Regions from separate parts of the Pseudomonas sp. R1-18 genome, predicted to be linked through region 2. Evidence: riboswitches for the same ligand, from Rfam matches in the RefSeq annotation. Region 2 holds a riboswitch; each other region holds the start of a gene.
The links. Region 2 has a riboswitch for cobalamin ahead of J3P77_RS13410 (ABC transporter substrate-binding protein). Riboswitches for the same ligand answer to the same signal wherever they lie in the genome.

Region 1: it holds a riboswitch for cobalamin, as region 2 does, so the genes downstream of both, cobW (cobalamin biosynthesis protein CobW) here and J3P77_RS13410 (ABC transporter substrate-binding protein) in region 2, are expected to answer to the same signal.
Region 3: it holds a riboswitch for cobalamin, as region 2 does, so the genes downstream of both, cobO (cob(I)yrinic acid a,c-diamide adenosyltransferase) here and J3P77_RS13410 (ABC transporter substrate-binding protein) in region 2, are expected to answer to the same signal.

What each region holds. Positions count from the first base shown of each region.
Region 1 covers NZ_CP071658.1:2,660,575-2,668,457, forward strand. The annotation lists gene cobN (cobaltochelatase subunit CobN) at 1-1,993, opposite strand, end outside; gene cobW (cobalamin biosynthesis protein CobW) at 2,001-3,065, opposite strand; cobalamin riboswitch at 3,175-3,389, opposite strand; gene J3P77_RS12320 (cobalamin biosynthesis protein) at 3,576-3,998, shown strand; gene cobM (precorrin-4 C(11)-methyltransferase) at 4,041-4,787, shown strand; gene nfuA (Fe-S biogenesis protein NfuA) at 4,895-5,488, opposite strand; gene J3P77_RS12335 (acyltransferase family protein) at 5,559-6,581, opposite strand; gene metH (methionine synthase) at 6,931-7,883, shown strand, end outside.
Region 2 covers NZ_CP071658.1:2,912,603-2,920,485, forward strand. The annotation lists partial or broken gene J3P77_RS13400 (cache domain-containing protein) at 293-1,114, shown strand; partial or broken gene J3P77_RS13405 (methyl-accepting chemotaxis protein) at 1,499-2,023, shown strand; cobalamin riboswitch at 2,213-2,419, shown strand; gene J3P77_RS13410 (ABC transporter substrate-binding protein) at 2,558-3,571, shown strand; gene J3P77_RS13415 (FecCD family ABC transporter permease) at 3,568-4,590, shown strand; gene J3P77_RS13420 (ABC transporter ATP-binding protein) at 4,587-5,408, shown strand; gene J3P77_RS13425 (peptidase U32 family protein) at 5,547-7,550, shown strand; gene J3P77_RS13430 (GNAT family N-acetyltransferase) at 7,551-7,883, opposite strand, start outside.
Region 3 covers NZ_CP071658.1:1,324,018-1,331,900, reverse strand. The annotation lists gene J3P77_RS06155 (cobyric acid synthase) at 1-1,135, opposite strand, end outside; gene cobD (threonine-phosphate decarboxylase CobD) at 1,132-2,148, opposite strand; gene cbiB (adenosylcobinamide-phosphate synthase CbiB) at 2,141-3,049, opposite strand; gene bluB (5,6-dimethylbenzimidazole synthase) at 3,046-3,696, opposite strand; gene J3P77_RS06135 (cobyrinate a,c-diamide synthase) at 3,693-4,988, opposite strand; gene cobO (cob(I)yrinic acid a,c-diamide adenosyltransferase) at 4,999-5,610, opposite strand; cobalamin riboswitch at 5,704-5,915, opposite strand; gene J3P77_RS06125 (PQQ-dependent sugar dehydrogenase) at 6,065-7,384, shown strand; gene J3P77_RS06120 (C40 family peptidase) at 7,752-7,883, opposite strand, start outside.

The DNA of each region.
Region 1 (7,883 bases), 250 kb from region 2:
CGTCGAGCGCCAGCTCGCGGTCAATACGCGTTTCACGGACCAGCCTGAGGATGTCGCGCTGCAGCTCCTGCGCGCGGCGCGGATCAAGCAACTGCGCTTCGTAATATTCGTCGGCCAGCAATTCGAGGTCACGCAACGGGCCGTACGTCTCGGCGCGGGTCAGCGGCGGCATGAGATGGTCGATGATCACTGCCTGCGTGCGGCGCTTGGCCTGTGCACCCTCGCCCGGATCGTTGACGATGAACGGATAAATGTTGGGCGTCGGGCCGAGCACCGCGTCCGGCCAGCAACTGTCCGACAGTCCCACGCCCTTGCCCGGCAGCCATTCGAGGTTGCCGTGCTTGCCGACGTGGATGAGTGCGTGGGCGCCGTAGACCCTGCGCAGCCAGAAGTAGAACGCCAGATACCCGTGCGGCGGAACTAGGTCCGGGTCGTGGTAGACCGCGCTCGGATCGACCTGATACCCGCGCGCCGGCTGGATACCGACAAAGGTCAGCCCGAAACGTACTCCGGCGATCATCATTCGCCCGCTGCGAAACATCGGGTCGTCCTCGGGCATCCCCCAGCGTGCGTTCACCGCGTCACGGTTGGCCTGGGGCAACCGCGCGAACGCCGCGTGATACTCATCCAGCGCCATGCTTTGCTGACAAGGCCGCAGATCCAGGCTGTCCAGATCGTTGGTCACCCCGCCGAGCAGCAGCTCGATGAGCTCAGTGCCGCTGCCGGGCAACGGCGCGAGCGGATAGCCTTGGCTGTCCAGCGCGCGCAGGATATTCAGCGCCGCCGCCGGGGTGTCGAGGCCCACGCCGTTGCCGATGCGACCGTCGCGGGTCGGGTAATTGGCAAGAATCAGCGCTACACGTTTTTCGGCGTTGGGCAGCCGCGCCAGTTCGATCCAGCGGCGCGCCAGTTCGGCGATAAAGTCCATGCGCTCAGGGTGCGCTCGATAGCAGACCACATCGGACTGACTGCGCTCGCTGCGCCACGCCAGATCCTTGAAGCTGATCGGGCGGCTGATGATCCGGCCGTCCAGTTCGGGCAAGGCGATATGCATTGCCAGATCCCGGGCGCCGAGCCCCTGCTCGCTGGCCTGCCACGCCGGCTGGTTGTCCTGGGCACAGATCGCCTGAATCACCGGCACGTTACGTCGGAAGGGCCGCAGATGCGGTGCTTCCGGGCTGGACTGGGCAAAGCCTGTGGTGTTCAGGATCAACTGGGCGCCAGTCTCGTCGAGCCAGTCCTGCAGCAATTCCAGACAACCCGTTTCCTTGAGACTGGCGACCGCCACCGGCAATGGATTGAGGCCCCGAGCCTGCAGCCGGGTACAGAACTCGTCGATGAAGGCGGTATTCGCCGCCTGCAGGTGCGAGCGGTAAAACAGCAGCGCCACCACCGGCTGATCCGCCAGCCATTCGGCCCGCCAGCGCGCCAGTGTTTCGCTGGCTGTGCGCGGGTGGTAAACGGCGGTGCGCGGCAGCGTTTGCGGCTCGCCCCAGCGGTAGTCGCGACCCAGCCACTGACTGGCGATGCAGCGATACAGATCCAGCGCGTTGTGCAGCCCGCCCTGACGCAAAAATTGCCAGAGTCGGTCGCGCGCCTCGGCGGGTACGGTGCTCAGATCGCTGAGTTCAGGGTCCGGACGGTCGTCGCCCGGCACCAGAATGACCTGCACGCCGCGCGCCGCCAGCTCCATCAGCCGCTCCACGCCGTAGCGCCAGTAACCGATGCCGCCATGCAGCGAAATCAGGATGACCCTGGCGTGGCGCAGCACCTCATCGACGTAGAGGTCCACCGACGCATGGTTCTGCACCTGCATCGGATTGGCCAGACGCAGGCTCGGGTAGTTGTCGGGCAACTGCTGCGCCGCTTCGGCCAGCAGCGCCAGGCTCGAATCGCCGCTGCAAAGAATCACCAGCTCGGCGGGCGTCTGCCCGAGATCGGCGATGCTGTCGTCCGGCACAAAGCCACCGGGCTGGGTTCTCAGCAAATGCATGGGTCGGTCAGCCGGCGAGCGCAGCGTTGAGTTGCGCTTCCAGTGCCACCGCGTCCAGCTCCTGGCCGATCAGCACCAGACGCGTGACGCGAGGTTCACCGGCGCTCCAGGCACGGTCGAAGTGCTTGTCGAAACGGGTGCCCACGCCTTGAATCAGCAGGCGCATCGGCTTGCCGGGAATGGCCGCGAAACCCTTGACCCGCAGGATGCCGTGCTGCACGACCAGCTGCGTCAGCGCGTCGAGCAACAGCCGCTCTTCGCCTTCGGGTAGCGTGATGGAAATCGAATCGAAGGCATCGTGATCATGGTCATCGTGGTCGCCGTCGTCGTGATGGTCATGGTGCGTCTTGCGACCATCAATGTGCACTTCGGACTCGGCGCCCAGGCCCAACAGCACGCTCAGCGGCAAGCGACCATTGCTGGCTTCGACGACCTTGACCGCCGGCGGCAGTTCCTCGCTGACCTCGGCACGAACGGCGGCTAGCCCTGCGGCGTCCAGCTGATCGGCCTTGTTGAGAATGACCAGATCGGCGCTGGCCAGCTGATCGGCGAACAATTCGTGCAGCGGTGATTCATGATCGAGGTTGGGGTCCAGCTTGCGCTGCGCGTCGACCTGCTCGGGAAAGGCCGCGAACGTACCGGCCAGCACCGCCGGGCTATCGACTACGGTGATCACCGCGTCAACCGTGCAGGCATTGCGGATCTCCGGCCACTGGAACGCTTGAACCAGCGGCTTGGGCAGCGCCAGCCCGGAGGTTTCGATCAGGATGTGATCGAGATCGCCACGCCGTGCAACCAGTTCGCGCATCACCGGGAAGAACTCTTCCTGAACGGTGCAGCACAGGCAGCCGTTGGCCAGCTCGTAGACCCGGCCACTGGCCTCTTCTTCGGTGCAACCGATGGTGCATTGCTTGAGGATTTCGCCGTCGATACCCAGTTCGCCGAATTCGTTGACGATCACTGCGATACGTCGTCCTTCGGCGTTGTCCAGCATGTGCCGCAGCAAGGTGGTCTTGCCCGAGCCCAGAAAGCCGGTGACGATGGTGACGGGGAGCTTGGCCAGTGTTTTCATCAGGTGCCCTTTGGCGAGACGGCGGGCAAACGGGACGAGAACCGTACGCGCGGCGCGCGGTTCGAATCGCCACCGGATCACCCCGCCCGGTTGTCGTGAGAATTCGCGGGCAATGGCCCGGTTCGAGGCAGGTCTCCTGGCTCACGGCGGCACGCCGCCGGGCTCGAACCCGGCTGGCGCACAGACGTCGCGCCTTCCCGCTTGAGCAGTGGCTGTGCGACGATCCTGACCGTTTACAGTTGCGGGGGCAGCTGCGGCATTGACCGCATTCCCGTCTTAGCTCTGCCCAAACCTGAACAGAGAACCTCAAGGCGCAAGGCTACGCAGTGGCCGAAGTCAGGTCAATCGTTCAGATTGACGCTTTGCGCCCGAGCGTGGTCTCCTGTCTCGCTGTAGCGTGGCGGCGCGACCAGTCGTCACGCATTCATTCGCGCCGCCGCGCCCGGTACAACCGACTTGGCACGGCTGGACGTTTCAACCGGCACCAGGCGGCTATCTATCAGTACTGATCTGCAACCTCCAGCGCCCGATCCTTTACTGGTCGTCGGCATCGGCTGCCGCAGCGGCTGCGCAGCCCTGCAGTTGCTGGAGCTTGTAGAGTCCGGTTTGCACGAGCTCGGCCTGGAGACGGGTGCGATCAGGGCCGTGGCTTCCATCGATCTGAAAGGCGAAGAGCCGGGGCTGCTGGCTCTGGCTAAGCAGTTGCAGGTTCCGTTGATTCTGCTGAGTGCGATCACCCTGCTCCCTTACGAGGCACAGCTGACGCATCGTTCCGCGCTCGCCTATGCCCGAACCGGCTGTCATGGAGTCGCGGAGAGCGCGGCATTGGCAGCCGCCAGCCAACTGGCCCGAGCTCCGGCGCGTCTGCTGATCACGAGACGCCAGTCGGCGCACGCCACGTTTGCTCTGGCAGGTGCCGTTGTCGAAGGCTGATAATGGCCGGCGACGAGTACCCCAACCTGAATGGAGAGTTAATTGACCGTCTTTTTCATTGGCGCAGGTCCCGGTGATCCGGAGCTGATCACCGTCAAGGGGCAGCGGCTGATTCGCAGCTGTCCAATCATCATCTACGCCGGTTCGCTGGTGCCGCTTGCGGTTCTTGACGGACACCAGGCTTTGCAGGTGGTGAACAGCGCGGAGCTGCATCTGGAACAGATCATCGCCCTGATGAAATCCGCTCATGAACAGGACCGTGATGTGGCGCGGGTACATTCCGGCGACCCCAGCCTCTACGGTGCCATCGGTGAACAGATTCGGTGTTTGCGTGAGCTGGATATTCCGTTCGAGATAATCCCTGGGGTGACTGCGACCGCAGCCTGCGCGGCGCTGCTGGGGACCGAGCTGACTCTGCCGGACATTTCCCAGAGCGTGATCCTGACCCGCTATGCCGACAAGACGACGATGCCTCCCGGTGAAGAGCTGGCAAGCCTCGCCAGCCACCGGGCAACCATGGCGATTCACCTTGGGGTCAATAACTTGGAGAAGATCGTCGCCGAGCTGCAGCCGCACTATGGGGCGGACTGTCCGATCGCCGTGGTGCATCGTGCCAGTTGGCCGGATCAGGACTGGGTGCAGGGCACGCTGGCGGATATCGCCGAGAAGGTGCGGGCCAAGGGATTCAGGCGCACCGCATTGATTCTGGTGGGACGGGTATTGGGCGACGACCCGTTTGGGGAATCATCGCTGTACCGGGCCGGGCATGCGCATCTGTACAGACCGTAGGACTACCCGTAGGAGCGCGCTTGCCCGCGACAACCGTAGCCGCAGAGATAATTCTGCGACCGGAACACCGCCGTCGCGGGCAAGCGCGCTCCTACAAGCCTGATGCGTCAGTAGTAAGCGTTTTCTTTCTGGGTGTGGTCGGTCACGTCGCGAACGCCAGCCAGTTCCGGAATGCGCTCCAGCAGCGTGCGTTCGATGCCTTCCTTGAGCGTGACGTCGGCCTGGCCGCAGCCCTGGCAGCCGCCGCCAAATTGCAGCACGGCGATGTTCTGCTCACCCTCTTCCACCACGTCGATCAGTGTGACCTGGCCGCCATGACTCGCCAGACCCGGGTTGATCTCGGTTTGCAGGTAATAGTTGATACGCTCGTTGATCGGGCTGTCGGCGTTGACCATCGGCACTTTGGCGTTCGGTGCCTTGATGGTCAGCTGTCCGCCCATGCGATCGGTGGCGTAATCGACTACCGCATCGTCCAGAAACGCTTCGCTGAAGCCGTCGATCCAGGCGGTGAAGCTCTTCAGGCCGATGGCCTTGTCTTCAGGCTTTTCTTCGCCCGGCTTGCAGTAAGCAATGCAGGTCTCTGCATACTGAGTGCCGGGCTGAGTGATAAACACGCGGATGCCGATACCGGGGGTGTTCTGCTTTTCCAGCAGATCGGCCAGATAATCGTGGGCGGCATCGGTAATAGTGATAGCGGTCATGAAAGTTCCTCGCAGACGTGCCGGCAGTTTACGCCAAACCGATGCCTCACACAAAGTCCCAGTAATTTTGTCAGGAAAGGCTTTGCGCTTCCCGAAGGCTCTGGCGCTCGTCAAGCCAGCCCTTCATCCGGCGATACAGGCCCTTTTCAATCCACTCGTAACTCAGCCACGCGCCGATGGCAATCACCGGCACGCAGAACGCAAACACGACATAGGGATTAAGGCCGAAGCGCTGCGCCATGAGCAAGCCGCCGTACAGCACCAGCACGTGCAGCAGATAGACCGAATACGAGCAATCGCCCAGCACCTTGAGCAGCTGGCTGCCGCGGAAATACGGTTCCAGCGAAACACAGGACACCACGATCAAGGCACTCGGCAACCCCCAGTTGAGCAGACGCTGCTCGTTGCTCAGCATATAAATGGTGACCAGCCCCAGCACGACACCCGCCAGCGGCACCCACAACCCCTGCTTGACCCAGCCACGGCGATAGACCAGACCGATGCCGATTCCAAGCAGAAATTCGTACACGATGTCGTTGCCGTAGAACCGACTGATCAGACCGGTGCGAGCCAGCACTTCGGTCACCGTGAACAGCGCGGCGGCAATGATCAGCGGCCTGTGCCTGCGCTCGAACAGAAACACCATCGAGAACAGCAGGTAAAACAGCATCTCGTAGTTGAGCGTCCAGCCCACATTCAGGGTTGGGTACAGACCATAGCCACCGGGGTTTTCCGATGGAATGAAAACCAGCGACAGCAGGAAGTTCTGCCAACCGATGACCTGATGCGGCAGGAATGGCGCCGCCACCAGCAGCAACAGGCCCATCGCTGCGGTGTAGAGCCAGTAGGCAGGGACGATGCGGATCAGCCGGTGCATCAAAAAACGCCCGGCCGGCATGTCGCTGTTCTGGGTGGAAAGGAAAATCACCAGACCGCTGATGACGAAAAAGATATCGACGCCGACCGCGCCCTTTGCAACGAAGAACTCACCGACTGGCCCACTGGCCTTGAAATCGAAAAAGATCTGCATGAAGTGGTGACACACAACGACCCACGCGGCGAACGCCCGCAGGGCTTGAACCGAAATCAACATCCAGAAACCTCTACCGCCTGTTTTCGCTCCTCGACCGACGCTATCGAGCCGATGGTTCGCATTGCACTCCACTCGGACCGCGTTCTGCCGGAAATAGTCGGCCCATCTGTCGAGTCGTTCAGGAAACAGCAATGGCTGCGGGCCATGTTCCGCAAGGGTTTACGCCTTAAGCGCCCGGTCCGACGGGGTTAGCTGGCGATGCAAATGCCAAGAGCGCCGTTCAGGTTCAGCAGTCTCATCTCCGCGCCCCAACATGAGCGATTTTCATGAGAAAGCCCGAGCACCAAAAAAAGCGCTCGGGTTTGCTATGATTCGGCCTTTCTGTAACCGCCTTCCCAAGGTAGCTCTCATGTCCGATCGTAGCGCCCGCCATCAAGCTCTCCTCAATGCTCTGAATCAGAGGATCCTGATCCTCGATGGCGGCATGGGCACCATGATCCAGAGTTATCGCCTCGAAGAAGCCGACTACCGTGGCACGCGCTTCGCCGACTGGCCCAGCGACGTCAAGGGCAATAACGATCTGTTGATCCTGACTCGTCCCGATGTCATTGGCGCCATCGAGAAGGCGTATCTGGATGCCGGCGCCGACATCCTCGAAACCAATACTTTCAACGCCACGCAGGTTTCCCAGGCCGACTACGGCATGGAATCGCTGGCGTACGAACTGAACGTCGAAGGCGCGCGTCTGGCGCGTAAAGTGGCGGACGCTAAGAGCCTGGAAACGCCGGACAAGCCGCGTTTCGTGGCAGGCGTGGTCGGCCCGACCAGCCGGACCTGTTCGATTTCGCCCGACGTCAATGACCCCGGCTACCGCAACGTGACGTTCGACGAACTCGTCGAGAACTACACCGAAGCCACGCGCGGCCTGGTGGAAGGCGGCGCCGACCTGATCCTCATCGAAACGATTTTCGACACGCTCAACGCCAAGGCGGCGATCTTTGCCGTGCAGGGCGTGTTCGAGGAAATAGGCTATGAACTGCCGATCATGATTTCCGGCACCATCACCGACGCTTCCGGCCGGACGCTTTCGGGGCAGACCACCGAAGCGTTCTGGAACTCGGTGCGTCACGCCAAGCCGATTTCCGTGGGCCTTAACTGCGCGCTGGGCGCGAAAGACTTGCGTCCGTATCTGGAAGAGCTGGCCGCCAAGGCTGACACACGGGTCTCGGCGCACCCCAACGCCGGCCTGCCGAACGCGTTTGGCGAGTATGACGAGACGCCGGCGGAAATGGCGGTCGTGGTCGAAGAGTTCGCCGCCAGCGGTTTTCTCAATATCATCGGCGGTTGCTGCGGCACCACGCC
Region 2 (7,883 bases):
CTCTCCATTTGCCTCAGGGATCACAATGGCCACGTTCAAGACCGTGCAAGCACGCTACACCGCAACCTTCCTCAGCTTCATGGCAGTGGTCATCTTTCTGACAATCTATGGCATCGGCCAATTCGTTACGCCAAGGCTTACCGCCACCGACGAAAGCATCCTCACCTCCAAGGCCGGTGACATCAGCGACGAGATCCGCACCGAGCTGGCCCGCGTGCAGGCCCAGGCTCGTGTGATTACCGAGCTGGTACCGCAACTGTCCAGCGACGAAATCGACCGTCTTCTGCCGTTCATGGTCAACCAATACGGCGAGGCCAAGGTCTTCGGCGGCGGCATCTGGCCTCTCCCGAACGTGCGTACCGAAGGGCGTGCGAAACACAGCTCGTTCTTCCATCGTGATGCCTCGGGCAAGCTGATCGTCAACACACACTGGAACTCCGCTGAATCGCTCAACTATTTTGACCAGGGCTGGCACAAGGGCGGCCTGAATTCGCCGGCGGGCAAATGCGCCTGGGCGCCGGCGTATCAGGACGCCGCAAGCCCTGAACCACGCACTAACTGCGCCATGGCGATTACCAAGGACGGCAAGGCCTGGGGCGTGTCGACCATCGACGTGACCCTCGGCTTTTTCAACGAGCTGGTGGCAGCCAAGGAGCGCGAAGCCAACGCGCGGATCATGATCCTCGAAGCGGATGGCAAGATTCTGTCGAATGTTCCGGGCAGCAACGACAAGATCGTGCTGCGCAACATTTCCGAGCTGGCGAGCCAGTCGACTTTCATCAACGCCATCAAGACCGCGCTGGCCGCCCACAACACCGGCAGCTCGCGATTGACTTATGAAAGCAGCGACGGCGAAGAGTCGACGCTGTTCCTCCTGCCGGTCACCGGCACGCCATGGGTTCTGGCGGTTGCGCAGAACTCGCACCTGCTCATGGCCCAGAGCGCGACCGTGCTCAAGACACTGGCCTGGTTGCAGATCCCCATGGTTCTGGTGCTGCTGGTGCTGATGATGGTTGCGCTCCGGGCGCTGATGAAACGCCTTGGCGTACTCAAATCCAACATCGACTCGCTGTCGGCCGGCGATGCCGATCTGACTCGCCGCATCGCCGTCAAAGGCCAGGACGAAGTCGACCAGGTGGGCGAATCGGTGAACCGCTTCATCGCTTACCTGCAACGCATGATGGTCGAAGTCAGTACTTCCACCAGCGACATTGCCAGCGGTATCGATCAGCTTCGTCATCAGGCCAGCGCGACCAACACCATTCTGGTCCGCCATGCCAGCGAAACGGATCAGGCCGTAACCGCCATCACCCAGATGTCTTCCACGGCCGAAGAAGTGGCCCGCAGTGCGGCGCAGACTGCAGACTTCACCCAGTCCGCCAATCAGGACGCTCAGGTGTCGAAAACCGTGGTCATCGAGGCCTCGGACAGCGTCACGGCGCTGATCAGCGAAGTCGATTCGGCAACCAGCAAAGTGCAGTCGATGCAGGAAGACGCCAAACGTATCAACGCGGTACTGGCGGTAATCGGTGAAATTGCCGGGCAGACCAACCTGCTGGCGTTGAACGCGGCCATTGAAGCGGCACGCGCCGGCGAACAGGGCCGAGGCTTTGCGGTGGTCGCGGACGAGGTACGGGCCCTTGCCGCGCGCACCCAGACCAGCACCTCGGAAATCAACGAGATGCTATCCAGCCTGCAGCAAGGCGTCAGCGCCGCCGTCGCGGCCATGGAGAAAACGCGCCAGAGCTGTCAGGCCACGGCCGGCAAGACGAATGCGGTCAACTCGGGCCTCGACAACATGACCAACTCGGTACTGCGCATCAACGACCTGAGCACCCAGATCGCGACGGCCGCCGAAGAGCAGAGCGCCGTGTCCGAAGAGATCAGCCGCAATATCATCGCCGTCCGCCACATCGTTGAGGAGCTGGTCGAAGGTGGCTCCAGTAACGAGAAGAGCACCGCGGCGCTGTCGGAATCCAACGCACGGCTGATCACGCTGGTACGTCGCTTCAAGGTCAGCTGATGTCACGGCGGGCCCGCACCGCGCCAGGCCCGCCGCACTTTCCATCCCCCCGCTCTACCACGCCGAAGTTTTATCGGCTATTCGGTCGTGAGTTTGCAAGGCAGGCGGCAGCCACTGGGGTGTGCCGCGCTTTGCAATGGCGAGCGCTTTCCCACCGGCAAAAGCATTAGCATCTGATTTCGTTATCATATAACATGCCGCCCCGTCGGTTTCCGAAAGGAACTAACAGGGAATTCGCGCGGCTCCGTCCAACGGGCCGTAACCGGAACTGCCCCCGCAACTGTAGGCATCGAGTCTTGTTTCGAGCATCTGCTTGGCCACTGGGTTCTCCCCGGGAAGGCCGGAACATGGCCATGACATGCCAGTCAGGAGACCTGCCGACCTGCTGCAAACACTAACCGGCGGGGTGTCCGGGAAGGACATCCGCGCGCATTCGCTGCGCTCTTTTCTGCCCTGCCTTGTCGGCAGCGGCCCGGGATGTGTTTCCTGCAAGTACCTTGCGCCTTGCACACGTACGAAAGGAGATCGCATTTCATGTCATTGCCGCGCCTCGCCACATTGATCACCGCCCTCGGCCTTTCTACGCTCTGCGTTGCCGCCCCCACCCGGTATCCGCTGACGGTGGAAAACTGTGGCATGCAGCTGACGTTTGCTCAGGCACCTGCGCGGGCGGTGACTATCGGCCAGGCCGGTACCGAAATGCTCTACGAACTTGGCCTGGGCGACCGACTTGTCGGTACGTCGCTGTGGTTCAACGACGTACTGCCGCAGTTCAAGGCGCAGAACGACACCATCGAGCGCCTGGCGGACAACGAACCCAGCTTCGAGTCGGTGATCGGCAAGCGGCCGGGGCTGGTCGCCGTTCAACTGGAATGGATGGTGGGCAAGCAAGGCGTGGTCGGCACCCGTGAGCAGTTTCATGAACTGAAGATTCCGACCTACCTCATGCCGTCGGACTGCGAAGGCAAGGACAATCTGGTCGGCGCCGACGGCACGCGTCTTGAGCCGTTCCGCATCGAATCGATCTACAAGAGCATCGAGCAGCTGGCGCAGATCTTCGACGTGCAGGATCGCGGCCAGCAACTGATCGCGCAACTTCAAGAGCGCCTGAAGACCGCCCTCGCCAACGTGCAGCGCAACCACGACAAGAACGTGTCCGCTGTTTTCTGGTTCTCCAGCGCCGATCTGGACATCGACCCTTATGTCGCCGGCCGCAAGGGCATTCCGGATTTCATGCTGCAAAGCCTGGGCATGCGCAACATCGTGCAATCCGACGAAGAATGGCCGACCGTAGGCTGGGAAACCATCGCCAAAGCCAACCCGAACATTATCGTGATTGCCCGCATGGATCGCCGCCGCTTCCCGGCCGACGACTATCGCAAGAAACTTGAATTCCTCAAATCCGACCCTGTCACTCGCAACATGGACGCGGTGAAGAATGACCGCATCGTGATCATCGACGCTGACGGCATGCAGGCCAGCCTGCGGCTGTTCACCGGCATCGAGGAACTCGCCAGCGCCGCCGACCGGTTCAGCAAGGCGCCATGAAGATCTCCGTAGCGCTAGGCCATTCGCTCTGGGTCGCCGCACTCCTGCTGGCGGCCGTGCTCGCGGGTACCGCCATCGGCGAAACCAGCATCAGCGTGCATGTGATTCTTCAGACGCTCGCCAATAAGTTGTGGGACGCAGGTTATGTGCTGGACCCTATCGACGAAGGCATTATCTGGAACTACCGGCTGACCCGCGCCATCGTCGCCGCAGCGTGCGGCGCGGGGCTGGCGATTTCCGGCGTGGTGCTGCAGTCGTTGCTGCGCAATCCGTTGGCGGACCCCTACCTGCTGGGCATTTCCGCCGGTGCTTCGACCGGCGCGGTGCTGGTCGCGGTGGTCGGTTTCGGTGCCGGTGCGATATCTCTGTCGGCGGGCGCGTTCGTCGGTGCGGTGGCGGCCTTCTCGCTGGTTGCCCTGCTCGCCCGTTCGTCCCGGGGTTCAACCGCAGCGGGTCACATCATCCTGGCCGGGATTGCCGGCTCACAGCTATTCAACGCGCTGACCTCATTCCTGATCACCAAGTCGGCCAGCTCCGAGCAGGCGCGAGGGATCATGTTCTGGCTGCTGGGCAACCTCAGCGGCGTGCGATGGCACTCGGTGTGGCTAGCGGTGCCGGCGGTCTTGCTGGGGCTGCTGGTGTGCATGTTCTATAGGCGGGCGCTGGATGCCTTTATCTTCGGCAGCGATTCGGCCGCCTCATTGGGCATCGCCGTGCGCCGCGTGCAGATCGTACTGATCGCCTGCGCGGCGCTGGTCACCGCGGTGATGGTGTCGATCGTTGGTTCCATCGGCTTCGTCGGGTTGGTGATCCCGCATGCGGTGCGCATGCTGGTCGGCGTGCGGCATACTCGGCTGGTGCCGCTCAGCGCTCTATGCGGGGCGCTGTTTCTGATCGCCGCTGACGTGATTTCTCGCACGCTGATCAAGGGCCAGACGCTGCCTATCGGCGTGATCACTGCGCTGGTGGGCGCGCCGGTCTTCGCCCTGATTCTGGTACGCGGGAGAACCATGCGATGAATGCCTTCCTGCCGCGCGTCGATCACCCCGAGACGGGCACCGCGACTGCCGCCAGTCCCACGCTCGGTTGTACAGGTCTGTGCTACAGCGTGAAGGGTCAGACGCTGTTGCGCGACGTCAGCCTGAGCATCGCCGCCGGTGAAACCCTGGGCGTGGTCGGCCCGAACGGCTCGGGCAAATCCACCTTGCTTCGCCTCCTGTCCGGCATCCTGGCGCCGACCTGCGGCGAGGTTCACCTGGACGGCCGGACGATGGCCGACATGCAACGACGTGACGTCGCTCGCGTGCTCGCGGTGGTCGAACAGCAGGCCGAAACCAGCGACAGCATCCGCGTTCTGGATGCCGTCGAACTCGGTCGCACGCCGTGGCTGTCGGCGCTTGCACCGTGGAGCGCCGACGACGATGCGATCGTGCATCAGGCGCTCGATGATGTCGGTCTGCTGCATTTGCGTGACCGGGTATGGCAAACCCTGTCCGGCGGCGAACGGCAACGCGCGCACATCGCACGCGCGCTGGCGCAGCGGCCGCAGATCCTGCTGCTGGACGAGCCGACCAACCACCTCGATATCCATCATCAGCTGACCATTCTGGGCCTTATCCGGGCGCTGCCGATCACCACGGTCATTGCGCTGCACGACCTGAATCAGGCGCTCGAATGCGACCGGGTCGCGGTCATGGAAAACGGCAGGCTCGCGGCACTGGGAGCGCCGACCGAAGTGCTGACGCCCGAACGCTTGCGCACGACCTTCGCCGTGGAAGGCCGCTGGCTCAGCGACCCGTTCGACGGCGCGAAGATTCTTCGTTTGCGGCCGCTTTGAAGCCAGTGTCGGGCTTTTCTGGAGCGCGCGTTCGGCAAGACTGCTGAACGCGATCCGGGTTGTCCGTCTGCAAAGCGTGCGCCGCGCGGGCTCTGCCACTACAATGCGCGCTTTGCCTGTCGCCGGATTCCGTTTGCCATGTCGTTACCCAAGCACCACCTGGAACTGCTCAGCCCTGCCCGTGATGTGAGCATCGCGCGCGAGGCCATTCTGCATGGCGCCGATGCCATCTATATCGGCGGGCCCAGTTTCGGCGCGCGGCATAACGCGTGTAACGAAGTCAGCGACATCGCCGAGCTGGTGACATTTGCGCACCGCTACCACGCGCGGGTGTTCACCACCATCAACACCATCCTGCATGACGACGAACTGGAGCCGGCGCGCAAGCTGATCCATCAGCTTCACGACGCGGGCGTCGATGCACTGATCGTGCAGGACCTGGGCGTGATGGAGCTGGATATCCCACCTATCGAGCTGCACGCCAGCACCCAGACCGACATCCGCACCCTGGGCCGGGCGAAGTTTCTCGATCAGGCCGGTTTCTCTCAACTGGTACTGGCACGGGAACTGAATCTGCAGGAGATCCGCGAGATCTCCGAGGCGACCGACGCCGCCATCGAGTTCTTCATTCATGGCGCGCTGTGCGTGGCGTTTTCCGGGCAGTGCAATATTTCCCACGCGCAGAACGGTCGCAGCGCCAACCGTGGCGATTGCTCACAGGCGTGCCGTCTGCCCTACACGCTCAAGGACGATCAGGGCCGGGTCGTGGCCTTTGAAAAGCACCTGCTGTCGATGAAGGACAACAACCAGAGCGCCAACCTGCGTGCCCTGGTTGAAGCGGGCGTGCGCTCGTTCAAGATCGAAGGTCGCTACAAAGATGTGAGCTACGTGAAGAACATCACCGCTTACTACCGCCAGCGCCTCGACGAAATCCTCGAAGACCGCCCGGATCTGGCGCGGGCTTCCAGCGGCCGCACCGCGCACTTTTTCGTGCCGGACCCGGAAAAGACTTTCCACCGCGGCAGCACGGATTATTTCGTTACCGACCGCAAGGTCGACATCGGCGCGTTCGATACACCGACCTTTACCGGCCTGCCGGTGGGCAGTGTCGAAAAGCTCGGCAAGCGTGATTTCATTGCCGTGACCCACGAGCCGTTGTCCAACGGCGACGGGCTCAACGTGCTGATCAAGCGCGAGGTGGTTGGCTTCCGCGCCAACATCGCCGAGCTCAAGGGCGAGTTCGAGGAAGACGGCGAGAAGCGCTGGCGCTACCGTGTCGAGCCCAACGAAATGCCAGGCGCGCTGACCCGCATGCGCCCCAATCATCCGCTGAACCGCAATCTGGACCACAACTGGCAACAGGCACTGCTGCGTACCTCCGCCGAGCGCCGCATCGGCATTCAATGGCAGGCGGTGCTGCGCGAGGATCGCCTGACCCTCAATGCCACCAGCGAAGAAGGCGTCTGCGCCTCGGTGCATCTGGACGGACCGTTCGGCGCGGCGAACAAACCGGAACAGGCGCTGGATCAGTTGCGTGACCTGCTGACCCAGCTAGGCACCACCATCTATCACGCCCAGGACGTGAAGCTCGACGCGCCGCAGGCGTTCTTCGTGCCCAACTCCCAGCTCAAGGCCCTGCGCCGTGATGCGATCGAGGCACTGACCGAAGCGCGCGTCAAGGCGCACCCGCGCGGCGGACGCAAGGCCGAAACCACTCCGCCACCGGTTTATCCCGAGTCGCACCTGTCGTTCCTGGCCAATGTCTACAACCAGAAGGCACGCGACTTCTACCATCGCCACGGCGTTCAGCTGATCGATGCGGCGTATGAAGCCCACGAGGAAACCGGTGAAGTGCCAGTGATGATCACCAAGCACTGCCTGCGTTTCTCCTTCAACCTGTGCCCGAAACAGGCCAAAGGCGTTACCGGCGTGCGCACCAAGGTCGCGCCGATGCAGCTGATTCAGGGCGACGAAGTGCTGACCCTGAAATTCGATTGCAAACCCTGCGAGATGCACGTGGTAGGCAAGATGAAGGGACACATCCTCGACCTGCCGTTGCCCGGTAGCGCGGCGGCCCAGGTGGTTGGCCACATCACGCCCGAAGACTTGCTCAAGACCGCACGTCAGCGCTCACCGCGCTGATCAGCCGGCAGGCCGCAGCACATACTGCATGTGCGTGGTCTGCCATACCGGATCGGCTTCGATGTCGACGATCTCGAACCCCTGTTTCTGCCAGAAGCCTATCGCGCCGGGCAGAAACGGGTGGGTGTGCAGGTACAGCACCTCTATCTCGTCCCCCTCGGCATGTCGTTTCAAGGCTTCATGAATCCGCCCCGCCAGCCCTTCCCCTCTGAATCCGTGACTGACGAACAGCCTCACGATCTCGACCGCCCGCCGACCTTGATAATCCAGCTGGGCAAAGCGGTGGTCGTAAGGCAGGTAACCGATTGCAGCGACGATTCGGCCCGCATGCCG
Region 3 (7,883 bases), 1.6 Mb from region 2:
GCGCCAGATGCCCGCGCACGTTGCGCAACTGCTTTTCAGCTTCCAGTACCGTGCTCATTTCCAGCAGGCCCAGGCCGGGGCTGGAACCCGCCGCACCCTCAAGGCCCAACGGGTCGTGCAACTGCTGGCCCAGCATCTGCAGCCCGCCGCAAATCCCGAGCACCTTGCCGCCGTAACGCAGATGCCGCTCGATAGCCGTGTCCCAGCCATTGGCGCGCAAGTGCGCCAGGTCGCCGCGCACGCTTTTCGAGCCCGGCAGAATGATCAGGTCGGCGGGTGGAATCGTCTGGCCAGCCGCAATGAACTGTAGGTTGACTTGCGGGTGCAGGCGCAGCGGGTCGAAATCCGTGTGATTGCTGATGCGCGGCAGGATCGGCACGACCACGTTGAGCACTTGCTCGGCCTTGTCGGTCTGGCGCTGATCGAGCCCGTCTTCGGCTTCCAGATGCAGGTCCATGACATAGGGCAGCACGCCCACCACCGGTTTGCCGGTGCGGGCTTCCAGCCAGTCGAGCCCCGGCTTGAGCAACGCGATGTCGCCGCGAAAACGGTTGATGACGAAACCCTTGACCCGCGCCTGCTCGCTGGGCGACAGCAACTCCAGGGTGCCGACCAGATGGGCGAACACCCCGCCGCGATTGATATCGGCCACCAGCAGTACCGGGCAATCGACGGCTTCGGCAAACCCCATGTTGGCGATGTCGTTGGCGCGCAGATTGATTTCCGCGGGCGAACCCGCGCCTTCCACCATGATCACCGGGTATTGCTCGCCGAGCCGCGCATGCGAGGCCAGCACGGCCTGCATCGCGATCTGCTTGTAGCCGTGGTAGGCAACGGCGTTCATCGTGGTGACCGCGCGGCCATGAATGATGACCTGAGCACCGGTATCACTGTTGGGCTTGAGCAAGACCGGATTCATGTCGGTATGCGGTTCCAGCCCGCAGGCCTGCGCCTGCACCGCCTGGGCCCGGCCGATCTCGCCGCCGTCGGCCGTCACCGCGCTGTTGAGTGCCATGTTCTGCGGCTTGAAAGGTACAACGCCTACGCCATGGCGCTTGAGCCAGCGGCACAGCGCGGTGACCAGCGTACTTTTGCCGGCATCGGACGTGGTGCCCTGCACCATCAGCGTCGTCATGCGTGCTCCTTGCCGACTTGGCGGTTGTAATCGCTCAGGACCTGCTCCAGACGCAGCCATTCCGATTCTTCGCGGGGCAAGCCGAAACGCAGGCTGCCCGATTCCGGGCTGTCGCCGGCAAACAACCGCAGCAGTACGCCACGTTGCGCGCAGAACTCATGCAACGAATGGGCTTTGGGCGTGACCAGCCACTGAAACAGCGCGCAGCCGCCCTGGGGCTCCAGACCCTGCTCACCAAGCAGCCTGACCAGCCGGTCCCGCGCCTGCTCGGTGCGCTCGCGTTGCCGCGCATGTCCGGCCAGATCGGCAAGGCAAGCCTGGCCGATGATCCGCGTCGGTCCGCTGACCGCCCAGGGACCGATCTCCTGGGCCAGCGCCTTGAGCACTATCGGCTCGGCCAGCACGAAGCCGAGCCGCACCCCGGCAAGGCCGAAGAACTTGCCGAACGACCGCAGCACGATCAGCCCGGTGCGCGAGGTTTGCGCGGCCAGGCTCAACCCGGGTGTGTTATCCATGAACGCTTCATCTACCACCAGCCATCCGCCACGCTCGGAAAGACGAGCGTGCCATTCCAGCAGCCGTTCGCGGCTCAGGTGCAGGCCGGTCGGGTTGTTCGGGTTGACCACCACGAGCACGTCGAGCGTATCGAGGAAGTAATCGACTTCATCCTCTCGCACCTCGCGCACCACGAACCCGCTCTTGCGCCACGCGTGGGCGTGCTCGGCATAGCACGGCGACAATACGCCGACCTTGCCGCCACTGCGGATACGCGGCAGCGCCTGAATCGCCGCCTGCGAGCCGGGCACCGGCAACAACTGCGGTGCACCGTAATAGCCGCGAGCGGCCGCTTCGAGACCATCCTCGGTTTCGGGCAGCCGCGCCCAGGCATGCTCGGGAATATCCGGTATCGGCCACGACCAGGGCGCGATGCCGGTGGACAGGTCGAGCCACTCGGACCGATCGATCCCGTAATGTTGCGCGGCTGCGCGCAGCCGTCCGCCATGCTCAAGCATAGAACTCGGCCCCCACGCACAGCACCAGCAGCCATAGCCAGACGCCGCGCTGCACCAGTTGCCAGCCGCGGTCGATGGAGCTGGCATCCGCCGGTACGCCCTCGCCCAATTGCGGACGCTGATGCAGCTCGCCGTGATAGATCGCAGCGCCGCCCAGTTCAACGCCTAGCGCACCGGCACCGGCCGCCATTACCGGGCCGGCATTGGGGCTGTCCCAGGTCGGCCCCTGAGTGCGCCAGCAGCGCAACGCCAGACGCGTCTTGCCCAACAGGGCGTAGGTTAAAGCTACCAGACGCGCGGGAATGTAATTGAGCAGGTCGTCGATTCTTGCCGCGGCCCAGCCGAAACGTTCGAAGCGCTCATTGCGATAGCCCCACATGGCGTCCAGCGTATTACTCAGGCGATATAACACCACGCCGGGCGCTCCCGCCACGACGAACCAGAACAGCGCCGCAAATACTGCGTCACTGCCGTTCTCCAGCACCGATTCTGTGGCGGCACGGGCAACTTCGGTCGGGTCCAGCTCCGACGTCTGGCGGCTCACCAGATAGCCGACGCGCAGGCGCGCTTCGTCCAGATCGTCGCTGCGCAACGCTTGAGCCACCGGCTCGACATGCTCGCCCAGGCTGCGCAGGCCCAGCGCACAATAGAGTGCGAGGATCTCCACGATCCAGCCAATATAAGGAAGCCAGCTCAAGGCGGTCGCCAGCAGGGTCAACGGCACTACCGCCAGCACCCAGGCGGTCACGCCATGGCTGCGCCAGCCACGCCCGCCGGAATTGAAACGCTGCTCGATCCGGTTCGCCAGCCGCCCGAACGCTACCAGCGGATGACTGCGTTTCGGCTCACCGAGCAGCGCATCCAGCGCAACCCCGGCGACGCTCAACAGCGCCACACTCATTGACTCACTCCCCATCGGTTTTCATACAGCAATTGATGCAGCGGCCGCGCTTGCGCCCAGCCTTCCAGCACCAGCATCGGCGCCGGATAAAACTCCTTCACCGGCCCAAGGCAAAGGATTGCCACCGGCTTGGCGCCATCCGGCATTTCCAGCAGTTGCGCCAGCGCCTGCGGTTCGAACAGCGACACCCAGCCCATGCCCAGGCCTTCGGCGCGCGAGGCCAGCCACAGGTTCTGGATGGCGCAGGACAACGAAGCCATGTCCATTTCCGGCAAGGTGCGGCGGCCGAAAACATGCTGTTCACGGCCCTCCATGAGCGCAGCGACCAACACCTCGGCGCAATCGCTGATGCCCTCGACCTTAAGCTTCATGAAATCGTCGGAACGCTCGCCCAACGCCTCGGCGGTGCGGATTCGCTCTTGCTCCACCTGCTCCTGGATACGCGCTCGCAGGGCCGGGTCGCTGATGCGAATGAAACGCCAGGGCTGCATCAGGCCGACACTGGGTGCCTGATGCGCCGCTTCAAGCAGGCGCGCCAGAAGCTCAGGCGCGACGCTGCCGCCGCTGAAGTGGCGCATATCGCGACGCTCGGCAATTGCCCGGTAGACCGCCGCCCGCTCGTCGGGGCTGAAAGCGTGATCGCTCATGGTCGCAACAGCGCCGCAATCGCTTCAGGGTTGGAAGGGAAATAGAAGTGCACGTAGGAAGCGGTCAGTCGCCCGTCGCGGTAAACCGCTTCCGCGCCGCGCCCGCCATTGGGGCTGACGCCTCGGGCGACCGGCTGCAGCTGGGTGCTGGTCAACGAATGGTGGTAAGTGTGGCCGCGCAGCACCCCTTCAGCCAGCTCGACGGACTGCAACGCGAGCGCCGCCAGGCGCTTTTGCATGACCGCTTCACCGGCCAGCAGACCGACCAGTTCCGCGCGTTGGCCATCGACGTCTGTCAACGCATCGAGCAGATAAAGCATGCCGCCGCACTCCGCGAGAATGGGCTTGCCGGCCTGATGGTGCGCGCGGATGGCGTTGAGCATCGGAGTATTCCCGGCCAGCGTGCAATGGTGCAGTTCAGGATAGCCGCCGGGCAGATAAAGGCTGTCGGCATCCGGCAACGCGGTGTCGCGGATCGGCGAGAAGAAGCACAGCTCAGCCCCCATCGCCCGCAGCAGGTCCAGGCTGGCGCCGTAAGTAAAGGCAAAGGCTTCGTCATGGGCAATGGCAATTCGTACACCGGCCAGCAAAGGCGCGATGGCCAGTGGGTCGGGCGCGGTAAAGGTCACGGCGGGTGGCAATGCTACCTGGCAGGTGCTGGCCAGAGCTTCGGCGGCCGCATCCAGACGCAGATCCAGATCGTTCAGCTCGCTGGCCTGGACCAGCCCGAGGTGCCGGCTCGGCAGTTCGATGCCGGTTTCACGCGACAGCGCGCCATACCAGCGCAGGCCTTCGGTGAGGCTGCCTTCGAGCAGTTGCGCATGGCGCACGGTGCCTACGCGATTGGCCAGCACTCCGGCAAATGGCAGGTCCGGCTGATAGCGCGCAAGCCCGAGCGCCAGCGCGCCAAAGGTCTGAGCCATGGCGGTGCCATCGATCACGCCCAGCACCGGCACGCCAAAATGGCGCGCCAGATCGGCGCTGGAGGGCGTGCCATCGAACAGCCCCATCACGCCTTCGATCAGGATCAGATCGGCTTCGCCGGCCGCTTCCCACAAAAGGCGACGGCTTTCATCGGCGCCGACCATCCACAGGTCCAGCTGATAGACCGGCGCGCCACTGGCCCGTTCGAGAATCATCGGGTCGAGAAAGTCCGGTCCGCACTTGAAGACCCGGACCTTGCGCCCCTGATTGCGGTGCAACCGGGCCAGTGCCGCGGTGACGGTGGTCTTGCCCTGCCCCGAGGCAGGCGCGGCGATCAATACGGCCGGGCACTCACGTGGCGCCCTCATGAAAAGTCACTCACAGCTCGATGCCCTTCTGCGCACGGATGCCCGCCTGGAAAGCGTGCTTGACCACGCCGATCTCGGAAACGGTGTCGGCAAGGTCGATCAATTCAGGCTTCGCGCCACGACCGGTCACCACCACATGCTGCATCGGCGGCCGAGCCTGCAAATCCGCCAGCACCTGATCCAGATCGAGATAGCCATGCTTGAGGGCGATGTTCAGCTCGTCGAGAATCACCAGGCCGATGGAAGGATCGCGCAGCATTTCGCGGGACACTTCCCAGGCGGCTTCGGCGGCGGCGATGTCGCGCTGACGGTCCTGGGTTTCCCAGGTGAAGCCTTCGCCCATCACGTGGTAACGCACCTGCTCGGGGAAGCGGCGGAAGAACAGTTCTTCGCCGGTGCTGTTGCGACCCTTGATGAACTGCACCACGCCGCACTGCATGTCGTGGCCCATGGCCCGCGCCAGCATGCCGAACGCCGAGCTGCTCTTGCCCTTGCCGTTGCCGGTCAGCACCAGCAGCAGGCCGCATTCGTTAGGCGAGTTGGCGATACGCTCGTCCATCACGGCTTTTTTGCGCAGCATGCGTGCCAGATGGCGTTCGTCACGTTCGGGGGATTCGTTCATCTAAGCTCTCCGCTGGAAGGCACGCGACAGCAGACGGAAGGACAGCACTGGACAGCACGGCGAACGCCCTGCGCAGAGCATCACCCTCCGTGATGCCATTGAGTGAATCAGGCCGGTCTCCGGGCTCATGAGCGGTTTCCCCGGCGGCGCGCCTTCCCGTGCGGAGCACAGTGGCGTGTTGCGCAGCCTTGACTCATCTACCGTTGCGGGGGCAGCGCCGGGATCGAATCTGTCGATGCTTACCGGCTTCCCTGTTTCACTCCGCCAATCGGCGATTGCGGAGCACCTGAAACAAGCCGCGAAGGGTAGAGGGTTGGGGGGTGAGCGTCAATCAACATGGGCGCCGGGCGCCGCAGATCGCGGAACCTCAGGCGCCAGGCTGGCTCTATCGGTGTGACCGGCATCGCAGTTACCAGCCTCAGGGTGACCGGCCCATGCTTTTCTGGAGATTGCCATGTTCATATTCAGACCTCATTTTGCGGTATTGCTGCTGGTCGCCGGCGGCCTCGCGGCCTGCGGAGAGTCCTCGACCCTTCAGGTTTCGGATGGTACCGGGCCTGCCCCCAAGCTACCGGCACCCAACAAGACGCTGATTCCGACGGTCAACATCGCGCCAGCGGTGGGCTGGGAAAAAGGCGCCGGGCCCGTGGCCGCGCCGGGCACCCGGGTCGCGGCTTTCGCTGAAGGGCTCGACCACCCGCGCTGGCTATACGTACTGCCCAACGGGGACGTGCTGGTGGCCGAAACCAACGCGCCCGCCAAGCCGGACGATGAAAAAGGCATTCGCGGCTGGGTAATGAAGAAAGTCATGGGCCGTGCCGGCGCCGGCGTACCGAGCGCCAACCGGATCACGCTGCTGCGCGACACCAACCATGACGGCGTGGCGGAGACCCGCACCGTGTTTCTGGAGAATCTCAACTCGCCATTCGGCATGACACTGGTGGGCAACAAGCTGTACGTCGCCGACACCGATCGCCTGATCAGCTTTCCGTATGAGCCCGGCCAGACATCTATCAACGCGCAGCCCACCAAGGTGGTCGACCTGCCCGGTGGCACGCTCAATCATCACTGGACCAAGAACGTCATCGCCAGCAAGGACGGCAGCAAGCTGTACGTCACCGTCGGCTCCAATAGCAACGTCGGCGAGAACGGCATGGACCAGGAGGAAGGTCGCGCGGCTATCTGGGAAGTCGACGCAGCCACCGGCAGCCACCGCATCTTCGCTTCCGGCCTGCGCAACCCCAACGGCATGGACTGGGAACCGGTCAGCGGCAAGCTATGGACTGCGGTCAACGAGCGCGACGAGATCGGCAGCGACCTGGTGCCGGATTACGTGACCTCAGTGCAGGATGGCGGTTTCTACGGCTGGCCTTACAGCTATTACGGCCAGCATGTGGACGAGCGCGTCAAACCGCAGAAACCCGATCTGGTCGCCAAGGCTATCGTGCCCGATTACGCAGTCGGCCCACACACCGCGTCGCTGGGCCTGGTGTTTGCCGACGGCAAGACCCTGGCCGGGCCGTTCAACGAAGGGCTGTTCATCGGCCAGCACGGCTCCTGGAACCGCAAACCGCATAGCGGTTACAAAGTGGTTTTCATCCCGTTCAACGCCGGCAAACCCCACGGCGCGCCGGTGGACGTACTGACCGGATTCCTGAATGACGACGAAGAAGCGATGGGCCGCCCGGTGGGCGTGGTCAACGACCAGCGCGGCGGCCTGCTGGTGGCTGATGACGTGGGCAACAAGATCTGGCGCGTGACTTCGGCGAAGTAGGCTCGGGGCGCAGCTCATGTACGCTTTTTGTGGGAGCGACCTTGGTCGCTCCCACAAGAACCGCAGCGCTGCACGAACTGTAGGAGCTGGCTTGCCTGCGATCTGCCGGGAACCGGCAGCAAGAGGGTTCATGCGGTATAAACAGGGTCGCCAGGATTACTGCCGCTACGCGCCAGATCGTCGGATTGCCGCCCAGAGCAAGCGGATCGCCGCCCGGTCACTCCCACGCCCTGCGGGCAGAATCAAAAGCGGATTCGCGGGCACCAGGAGTTTCTGCCCAAGGGCGGTTTAGGGCTACCGCCCGAACATAGAATCTCCCACAGATCGTTGGCGGCGCCTGCTCATCAGAGAATGGTGGCCACTGTTGTCAGTGCGCGTTCTGCGCCAGGTCGGACGCCTGGATCACGCGCTTGGCGTTGAGGTAGGCCTTTTGCCAATACGGCTTGTTGAGGCTGTCGAGTTTCACGGTGCCGCCTGTAGCCGGAGCGTGGACAAAGCG